One region of the Fictibacillus arsenicus genome, then DNA from elsewhere that is predicted to be linked to it. Evidence: riboswitches for the same ligand, from Rfam matches in the RefSeq annotation. Region 1 holds a riboswitch; the other holds the start of a gene.

Region 1 (5,417 bases):
AAGTAGGTGCCTTTTTAGGGGAACGGAAAATAAATATCGCGACGATGCACGTAGGAAGAAAATCAGCTGGCGGTGAAGCTATGATGGTATTAACATTCGATTCACAGCTGCCTGAAGAGATTCAAAAAGAACTAGTCAACATTGAGGATCTGCTCGTTTGCAAACCTCTCGACCTTTAAACTGCACACTAAAAAACTTGGCTCTGATAAGCCAAGTTTTTTAGTTATCCTAATTCAACTTCTTTTCGTTCACCGTCTTTAAAAGTCATCAGTGTTGTATATCCTGTCTTTTTTGCAAGCTCGATAGAAGCTTCATAGTTTTCCCCTACTTGATGAGGTTCATGGGCATCAGAAGATAAAACGATAGGAATACCCTTTTTATAGCATAGTGAAAGCAGCTCGGGTTCAGGGTATAATCTCCCGACGGGCTTACGTAAACCCGCTGAAGAAATTTCCACACATGTTTTTGAATTTTTCAAAGCGTCTGTTACCCTCTCATACTGCTCCATTAAAAATTCCTCGTCTTTTGGAACATGATTAAAAATTTTCACCAAGTCAATATGTCCTACAATATCAAAAAGATTTGATTGTGCCAGTGTTATGATTTGATCGTAATAGGCTCTATATGTTTCGTACAGATCCCTTCGATCCCATTCTTTTCTGAATTCAGCAAGATCGATTCCAAAATCGTCAACCCAGTGAACAGAGCCAATCACGTAATCAAAGGGATAAGATGAAATGAAGGATTCCATCTCTTCGTGGCGGCATGGGGTATAATCCATTTCAATAGACATTCTTACGTCTAGATCTAACTTTTCTGCTTTCTTAAACAGATTTACATAGTCGTCCATCGCATAATAGCGTCTTTCTTCCATCCAAGGTTTAGAAACAATGTTTTTCGTTTCATAAAAATGATAAGCGTGTTCAGATATCCCAAATTCTTCGATTCCTTTTTGTTTTGCTGTCTCCACAAATTTCGTTAAGTAATCAATCGTTAATGTTCCTTTTTCGAGATGAGCATGGTAATCTGTCAGCATATTGGTCTCCTTTAAAAAAACGTTTAACCATATGTACCACGAATATCTCTTTCAATCAAGCATTTATGCTCCTAGTTTTACTCCGATAAAAAGCACACTGATACAGAGTGTTAAAAATAACACCGCAAAAAAACGATTAAGATAGTCTCTCATTTTGTCCTCCTAAAATTCAAGAATCAACTTTACTATCCTATTCAATTAATCAAATTTTTGAACTCGATTTTTAAAATTAGAGTGTGTTATCTTGGCAGACCGTTTTTTCGCTAGGCTGTTTTAGCAAACTTTGTTGCTCTTGAAAGTGGTTGATTTCCGCTCCAGGATGCTCGCTTTCCGCGGGGCGTGCGGTGAGCCCTGGTGAATGAAAGATCTATGAAGTGCTGCTCCTGCGTCTACAAGAATATCCTGCCGGAGCTAGCTTCCTCGTCGCATGCCTTGCGAGAAGAATACTCAGGTAGCTGGCACGCTGATCCCGCTGGAGTCTCGCACCTTGCACTCCAATCAACTTGCAAATGAAGAGAATGAAAAAATGACCCCAAAAGCAACAATCTTTTAGAGAAGAGCCTTTTCGCTAAGGGTGCCGCAGATTTTCTTAACTAAATAATGAAGTTTAACAGGGGCCAAATAAAAAACCGCCTTAATAGGCGGCTGTTTTGTTAATATTGTTGTTAAGCTGCTTCTCCATAATATATAGGAGAGGTTTGTATAGCACTACAAAGAATACCGCATTTCCAATCGCATGGTTCACATCAAATGGAAGACCTGCCAGATAATAAGGCCAGAATTTTTGTGTAATGACCCCGCCCATTATTACCGACATTATGAAACCGAACAAAAAGCCGCAGAAGCTTGCATATAAGCTCATGACCCACCATGGCATTCTATGACGGTATTTTTCGAGGAGACCGCTTAAAACTGCGATAATCCCCCAAGCGATCATCTGTCCGAATGACCATAGGCCGTGACCTAAAAATAAGTTTGTTGTTAAAGTGCTTAATATAGCTAAAATAAGCCCTTGAACAGGTCCAAGTACAAATGATGCTAATATTAGAATCGTTGTGTTTGGCTGAACGTTTGGAATCATTGCAAAGGCGATGCGTCCTACAGTTAAGATCGCTGCAAGCAAAGCAATGATCGTAATCCTTCTGATCGTCAGTTTATTCATACTTGTGGAAGTCAAATTCAACGGTATCACCAGGTTTCAATGTGATTTCTTTTGCACCTTTCATTGCTTCTTCACCATTAACAGAAAAGAACCATGATGTTTTATCCTGTTCGCTTCCGGCAATCCCTTCAATACTGCTGATAAAAGAATCATCAAACTGAGTTTCGATCTTAAAGTTATCCTTCATAACATCCATGATTGTAGTTTCTTCCGTAATTGCTACTTTCTTTTCTGCAACTTTCTCTTTGCCGTTATCTTTTGTAATCTGGACGGTTACTTGTTCTTTTTTGTTTTCTTCAGTTTTTGGCTGATCAGAAGCCTTCTTTGTCTCAGATGTTCCACACCCAGCCATTAACATCATCAATGCTGCAAATACTAAAATAAGTTTTTTCATCATAAAACCTCTTTCTTGTTGTAATCTTTTTTCTTTTAAGCTGTTTTCTAAAAGATTGTTGTTTTTGAGTCTCGTTTCTCGCTTCATTTGCAAGTTGATTGAAGCGCAAGGTGCGTGCCTACCTCTGAGAAGCTTCTCGCTAGGCATGCGACGAGGAAGCTCACATCGGTAGCATTTACTTGTAGACGCAGGAGCAAGGATACTTCCATGAAGCGGTCAGGTGAGACTCCTAATGACGCATAGCGGCAGGAGGCTCACCGCACGCCCCGTGGAAAGCGAGCATCCTATAGCGGAAATCAACTATTTTAAAAAGCAACAATGGTTGCGAAAACAGCTTTCTTTTAAATCACCAAACAAAAAAATCCCCTTCGACTACGAAGGAGATTGATAATTTGGTATCCAGGCAGAAAACAGCGGCCGTTTAATGGCACTGCTTTAACACCCCCCTATCCTCGTAGGCCATGTCATGTACAAAACAGGCAGGTCTCCTGGCTCTTGATCATCGTCCCCTAACGCCTTCCCGTTTTCACAGTGGCAGATCAATTAGGTTTCTCACAATTACAGTGGCGGGACCGCAACGGAATTTAACCGTTTTCCCTATTATGCTTGTCCGATTAGGACAGCACCTGTTTAAACACTTATGAAATTTTCTTTTTACAATCCAATTATAACCGACTGGAGAAAATTGTGAAATCATTTTTTCGATCTGTTCGCTGTTCCTTATGAAACAAGATTAATCGGGAAAGTATGATAATTTATTTCACAGTTCGAGGTATTACGAATGAGAATGTCGTACCTTCATTATTTTTACTATGAACATTAATTTGGCCGCCATGTGCTTCCACAATGTTTCTGGCGATTGCAAGACCTAGACCAGTACCTCCTGATTTTCCTCTTGTTCTTGCTTTATCGCCTTTATAAAACCGTTCAAAAACAAATGGAAGATCTTCCTCTTTAATTCCTGATCCGTTATCTTTAATGAAAAACTTAACTGCCATTTCACTTGATTCTATAGTCAGACGAACGAATCCCCCATGTGAAGTGTGGCGAATGGCATTATCTATTAAGTTTGTTAAAACTTGCTCAATTCGGTCAGGATCGATCTCCATCTCATTACGGATACCAGAAATTTCGAGCGTTAGCTGAATGTCTCTGTCTTTAGCAGGACCTTGAAACTTCCGTACTATTCGTTCTGCAAATGGCGGAATTGCTAATAGTGTATAGTGGAGCTTCATATGTCCTGCTTCTAATCTGGCAAGATCAAGCAATTCATTAACAAGCCTTCCCATCCTTTTTGATTCATCCAAGATGATACCTGCTAACTCCTTCTTTTCCTCTTCTGATTCTGCAACATCATCTACAATAGCTTCACTGTATCCCTGAAGCATCGCTATTGGTGTTTTAAGCTCATGTGAAACGTTTGCAACGAAATCCTCTCGCAATTTATCCATTCGCCGCTCTTCTGTCATGTCGCGAAGAACCGCCACAGCACCTCGAATTACCGAGTGATCATATAAAGGTGTCATAACGATAACCCATGAACGTCCCTGAATGTCAATTTCAGTCATCTGCTCGCTTTCAAGGGAAACAACTTGCTGAAAAAGCTGAGTAACAGCTATTGGAACAGTTCCTTTCACTTCACTCTTCATGCCTGATTCATAATAAAAAGCTTGTAAAAAGCGGTCAGCCGGAGGATTAGTTACAAGGATTTTCATCTTTCTGTCAAACGTAATAACACCATCTGCCATTGAACTCAAGATACTCGTAAGTTGTTCTTTTTCCTGGTTCAACGCTGTAATATTATTTTTTAGCTGACGTCCCATCCGGTTAAAGGTCATTCCTAGTTCACCGATCTCATCATGTGTTAAGATCGGCACCTTCATATCGAATTCACCTTTTGCAACAGATGTAGCTGCTTCTCTCATTTTTCTTAGAGGAGCTGTAATTCGTGTAGATAAAAAGAAAGCAAATATGATCGTAAGTATAATTGCTATACCTGCCGCTAAAAAGATAAGGTATTTCGTATGGTTTGTAGTTTTTGTTATATTCTCGATCGATTGGTAAACATATACGCCGCCTTTACCGTTTCCTGTTTTATATGGTTCACCGTAAATAATCATTGTATGGGCAGACTCATTGCCTTTCGAGAGAACCGGAAAATCATCGTTGATATAAATCTTTTTTCCTTCATCCACCACTGAAGATAATTGTTCATTATCACTAAAGACAGAAACTGGAATATAAGGCGCGTCACTAAAAGAATTTGGTGTGATAAATGATTCTTGATTTTCGTCAATAATCATAATGGACATTGAATAAGCTTCTGCCATTTCACTTGTGATCCTAATGGCTTCTTCTTTATTTTCATCATTCTCCATAATCAGAACAAGCCTGTCTGCCATTTTTGTTAGTTGTTCTCTTGCCTGATTATCATAAAAATTTTCGAAAAACTGGGTAAGCAATATTGTCAGCACTGTCAGTACAACTAAGACCAGCAACAAAATGGTTACCGAAAGTTTGCCTACAACACTTCTCCAAATCATTCATTTCCCGCCTCAAATTTATATCCTACTCCCCAAACTGTTGCAATCATCGAGGCTGCATCTGGAGAGACTTTGTTTAATTTTTCACGAAGTCTTTTAACATGTGTATCTACTGTTCTTAAATCACCAAAAAATTCATAATTCCATACATCCTTCAATAGCTGCTCACGAGCATAAACTTTATCTGGAGTTTTGGCTAAATAGTACAGCAGTTCATATTCTTTAGGTGTTAAGTTTACTTCTTTACCACCTGCTGTAACACGATGAGCGTCATGATCGATT
Region 2 (5,417 bases), 830 kb from region 1:
TATCATTTTGTTGAGAAATCTGTAAATCATTAAAACTATTAACCTTCTCTGATTCAAGAGGATTAAGGGAAATCAAAGGCTTCGGAAACTCTGGATGTTCATGCCTCAAAAGATTGGCTTCATACACGTCCTGTAAAGTAACTGAATCCATTACCTTACCCGGTATACCTTCTGCTCGAATCGTTCCTTTATTAAGCATGTAGATGTTATCACAGTACAGACTTGCAAGATTTAAATCATGGAGTATGGCAACCACTGTTAGTTCTCTGGATCGATTCCACATTTTCAGCAGATCCATAAGCTTTATCTGGTTAGACAAATCCAAATGATTCGTTGGTTCGTCGAGCAACAATATCTCCGGATCCTGGGCTAAGGCTTTTGCCAAGAACACCCGTTGACGCTCGCCGCCACTTAACTCTTGTAAACGAAAAGAAGCAAACTGTTTAACATCTGTAAGTTCCATGGCTTTGTCGATCATCTCTTCGTCATGTTTGTCTGACTGCTTTAACCAGCCTTTGTAGTATGGATACCTGCCTAAACCGACAACTTCACGAACAGTAAAATCAAAAGAATTATCTCCATTCTGAGGCAAAACGGCAATCGTTCTTGCCAATTCTTTTGAAGAGTAAGAACTGATGTTTCGATGATTGATATATACCGTTCCTTTTAAAGGTTTCATTACACCGCTCAGCATCTTCATAAGGGTTGTTTTGCCGCTTCCGTTTGGACCGATGATTCCTGTCAATTGCCCTCTTTCAACTGAGAGCGAAATCTCTTTAAGTACCGTCTTACCGTCATATCCTCCAGATACTTGATCAACGTGAATCATGAACCCACCCTCTTTTTTCGATAAGAAATAAAAATTATAGCAAACACAGGACTGCCTATAATGGCTGTCAAAACACCGATCGGCAGTTCTGTCGGCGAAATAATCGTTCGTGCGATAACATCAATCAATACGAGGAAGATACCTCCAAGCACCATAGATAATGGCAATAAATGACGATGGTCAGTGCCCCAAAGTTTTCTGGCTATGTGTGGGATAACGAGCCCTACAAATCCAATCGTTCCAGAAACCGCTACCGCGGATCCAGTCAGTATCGAAGCAGCCAGTAAAATCCATTTCGTGTGCCCCTTTACATTAACACCAGTAGATCTAGCATCTTCCCTGCTGAAGGACATCGCATTTAATTCCCTGCTGTTAAACATTAGTATAATAAAGCCAATTATCAGGAATGGGGTGACGAGTTGAACGTACGGCCAGCCCCTCATCGAGACACTTCCTAATAGCCAGCCGATGATCTGCCGAAGCTCTTCACCCGTCAGCGCGATTAATAAGGAAACTAGCGCACCAAGGAATGAACTCGATAAAATGCCGGCAAGGATGATCGTTTCAATCGACATTTCCCGTTGGACAATTCGGGCAAGGCCCAGCACTCCAATTAATGCAACGAAGCCGCCAAGCACACTGACCACTGGTAGTGTGAAATCTTGCAGAAAAGGCAGCTGGAAGCTGAAAAACAAAACACAGACTGCCCCAAGTGCTGAACCAGACGAAACCCCGAGTGTGTATGGGTCAGCGAGCGGATTTTTTAAGAGTCCCTGAAATGCAGTTCCTGCCAAAGCCAGGGAACAGCCGACCATTGTAGCTAATAGTACTCTTGGAAATCGAATTTGCATGACTATATTTATTGTTGAAGCTTCAATGCCAGCAGGCAGCTTCGTATGAAAAATTTCTGAACAAACAATTTGAAAAACATGAGCCAGGGGAATTGGCACACTTCCTGCCGATACCCCAAGTCCGATGGTAAAGAATAAAATAATGATGACACCTAGGTAAGACCAGAATAATTTATTCGGTGAATACATCTGGATAGATAGCTTCGGCAAGCTCCTTCACCCCTTCGATCAAGCGAGGACCAGGTCTTGTTACTTTATCAGAATGAACATCAAACACTTGCTCATTTTTTACCGCAGAAACATCTTTCCATGCACTTCTTTTCATCACTTGTTCTTTTGCGTTTTCAACATAATAACCGTATGTTGTAATCACTACCTCTGGATTGTAGTTTATCGCTTCTTCTTCTGTTACTTTTACCCAGCCTTGCTGATCACCAGCTGCATTGGTTGCGTGAATAGCATTTAACATCTCATCAATAAACGTTCCTTTTCCAGTCGTAAAGATCTCAGGCTCTGGAGAAACCTCTACCCATACTTTTTTCTTTTCTTTTACATGTTTAGCTCGATCTTTAATCTCTTTTAAATCAGCTTTCATGGACTGAATGATCTTTTGTCCTTCTTTTTCCGTACCTGTAGCTTTTGCGATCATCTCGATGGTTGCATAAGTGTCTTCAAAATTAGTTGCATCTTTTACGACAAGAACGGTAATTCCTGCATCTTTAAGCTGTGTTAACCCTGGCTTTGCACTTTCACCACCTGAAGCATGTGCAAGGACAATGTCTGGCTTTAAACCTATAATCTTCTCAACATTAAACTCCATATCCCCGATTTTTTCTTTCTTCAGGGCTGCTTCAGGGTAATTATCAAAATCAGAAACCCCTACGATTTCGTTTTCTAACCCAAGAGCAAAAGCAATCTCCGTATTACTTGGAACCAAGGATACGATACGGTCCGGCTTTTTTTCTATTGTTATTTTTTCTCCTGTATCGTCTGTTATCGAAACAGGAAACTCAGTATGTACATTTGAGTTTTCAGAAGCTTTTTCTGAAGTTGATGTTTTTTCAGCAGAACACCCTGCTATTACACCAATGACGAGCATCAGCGTAAACCATATTGTAAGCAATCTTTTCATCTTTCATCTCTCCCCTAGTCTCTCGTATAATTAACCAGCTAAACAAATCGATCGGTACTGCTTCTAAATACTGTTTGAAAGGGGGATTTTTGAAAATAAAAAAAGCCCTCCCTTCGGAGAGCAAAATACAATAAAGTAAACAAAATACGTTAACGTCTACCTATTGCTTTCCCTTTTCCTCGAAGGTACGCACAATCGATTAAGGCAGGTTTCCTGACTCACGGATCAAACAAGCGTAGTTCCCCTTCCCATTCTTATATCGAACAGTGGGCGAATGAACAGCTCTACCGATTACAGTGGCGGGACCGTGTTGGATTTACACCAACTTCCCTTTTAACGTTTTATGCCAAACATAAAACGACCTTAATTCTTATTCAGCTAGTTCTAATTATACAAATATCCATGTAAAAGAAAAGCATATTACAAAAAGTTCGTTGTAGTTGGAGGACTGACCTTTTTAAATCCACATAAAAACACCTCCGAGTTTCTGAGGAACTCGGAGGTGTTTTTTCCACAAAGACAAAATGGCGTTTTGTCTTTGTATGGGGTCAGACCCCTACTTTTGTACTACTTACTTCTTTAGGTTGTAGAATGCGTTCATTCCTGGGTAAACTGCAAGGTTGCCTAGCTCGTCTTCGATGCGAAGAAGCTGGTTGTACTTCGCAACACGGTCTGTACGTGAAGGAGCACCAGTCTTGATTTGTCCAGCGTTTGTCGCAACTGCGATGTCAGCGATTGTGCTGTCTTCAGACTCACCTGAACGGTGAGAGATTACAGCTGTGTAGCCTGCACGCTTAGCCATTTCGATCGCGTCAAATGTTTCAGTCAGCGTACCAATTTGGTTAACTTTGATAAGGATTGAGTTACCGATTCCTTTTTCGATACCTTCAGAAAGCTTTGTTGTGTTTGTAACGAACAAGTCGTCTCCCACTAGCTGAACGCGGTCACCGATGCGCTCTGTTAATAGCTTAAAGCCCTCCCAGTCGTTTTCATCGAGTCCGTCTTCGATTGAAACGATCGGATACTTGTTAACAAGCTCTTCGTAGAATGCAACCATCTCTTCAGATGATTTAACAACACCTTCACCAGAAAGGTGGTATTTGCCGTCTTCTTTCTTGAACAATTCAGAAGCAGCAACGTCCATAGCAAGGCGTACTTCTTCACCTGGCTTGTAGCCAGCTTTTTCGATTGCTTCCATGATTGTTTGAAGAGCTTCTTCGTTTGAACTAAGGTTAGGAGCGAATCCGCCTTCATCACCTACAGCTGTGTTTAAGCCTTTTTCTTTAAGAACGGCTTTTAAGCTGTGGAAGATTTCAGTTCCCATGCGAAGTGCTTCAGGGAAGCTTTCAGCACCAACAGGCATTACCATAAATTCTTGAATATCAACGTTATTGTCAGCGTGCTCTCCACCGTTAAGGATGTTCATCATAGGTACTGGAAGAGTCTTAGAGTTGAATCCTCCAAGGTACATGTAAAGAGGTACGTTTAAGAAATCAGCAGCAGCGTGGGCAACAGCCATGGAAACACCAAGGATTGCGTTGGCACCCAACTTGCCTTTGTTTTCAGTACCATCAAGCTCGATCAACGTTTGGTCGATTCCAACTTGGTCTAATACATCAAAGCCGATTAGCTCAGGAGCGATGTTTTCGTTTACGTTGTTTACTGCGTTCATAACACCTTTTCCAAGGTAACGCTCTTTATCGCCATCACGAAGCTCAACTGCTTCATATTCACCAGTAGAAGCACCAGATGGAACGATTGCGCGTCCGAAAGCGCCTGATTCAGTGTAAACTTCTACTTCAACTGTTGGATTACCACGAGAGTCAAGGACTTCGCGAGCATAAATTTCAATAATCGTTGACATAAAATTCTCTCCTTTTAATAAAAAAGTTTAATGTAAAGGCTCATTACAAAAAGATTCTTGCTTTTAAACATGAGTATGCTTCTAAGACAAGTTGATTGGAGCGGAAATCAACTACTTCTACAATTCGTACAAGGGCCTTTTGCAGCGTTATGCACCTAAGCTCCCCTATTTAATTAACGTTTTACCTGTCATTTCTTTCGGCTGATTGCCTCCTAAAAGAGCTAGAACCGTTGGTGCAAGGTCGGCCAAGATTCCGTCCTGGCGAAGGTCTACTCCCTCTTGGGTAACAATTACCGGTACAGGATTTGTGGTGTGAGCTGTCATCGGGTTGCCTTCCATCGTAATAACCTCATCGGCGTTACCATGGTCAGCTGTAATGATTGCTGCTCCACCTTTTGCAATAATCGCATCTACTACTTTTCCTAAACATTCATCAACTGTTTCAACCGCTTTAATCGTAGGTTCAAGCATTCCAGAGTGACCTACCATATCAGGGTTGGCAAAGTTTAAGATGATTGCGTCATGCTTATCCGCTTCGATCTCTACTAAAAGCGCATCCGTAACTTCATAAGCACTCATTTCAGGCTTTAAGTCATACGTCGCTACTTTTGGCGAGTCGATCAAGATGCGCGTTTCACCAGGAAACTCAGCTTCACGTCCTCCACTGAAGAAGAACGTTACATGCGGATATTTTTCAGTTTCGGCAATACGAAGCTGTTTGAAGTTTTGCTGTGATAAAAC

What was found. A riboswitch is a leader RNA that binds a small molecule or an ion and turns the genes downstream of it on or off. The one in region 1 is predicted to bind cobalamin.
Region 2: another riboswitch for cobalamin. It lies ahead of ABE41_RS16205 (ABC transporter substrate-binding protein); the one in region 1 lies ahead of ABE41_RS12040 (DUF4430 domain-containing protein).

Annotation. Positions count from the first base shown of each region.
Region 1 is NZ_CP016761.1:2,333,862-2,339,278, forward strand. It holds gene serA (phosphoglycerate dehydrogenase) at 1-179, shown strand, start outside; gene ABE41_RS12030 (histidinol-phosphatase) at 224-1,036, opposite strand; gene ABE41_RS12035 (ECF transporter S component) at 1,671-2,219, opposite strand; gene ABE41_RS12040 (DUF4430 domain-containing protein) at 2,191-2,595, opposite strand; cobalamin riboswitch at 3,054-3,237, opposite strand; gene ABE41_RS12045 (ATP-binding protein) at 3,348-5,135, opposite strand; gene ABE41_RS12050 (response regulator transcription factor) at 5,132-5,417, opposite strand, start outside.
Region 2 is NZ_CP016761.1:3,161,229-3,166,645, forward strand. It holds gene ABE41_RS16195 (heme ABC transporter ATP-binding protein) at 1-829, opposite strand, end outside; gene ABE41_RS16200 (FecCD family ABC transporter permease) at 826-1,890, opposite strand; gene ABE41_RS16205 (ABC transporter substrate-binding protein) at 1,853-2,812, opposite strand; cobalamin riboswitch at 2,999-3,193, opposite strand; gene eno (phosphopyruvate hydratase) at 3,384-4,676, opposite strand; gene gpmI (2,3-bisphosphoglycerate-independent phosphoglycerate mutase) at 4,842-5,417, opposite strand, start outside.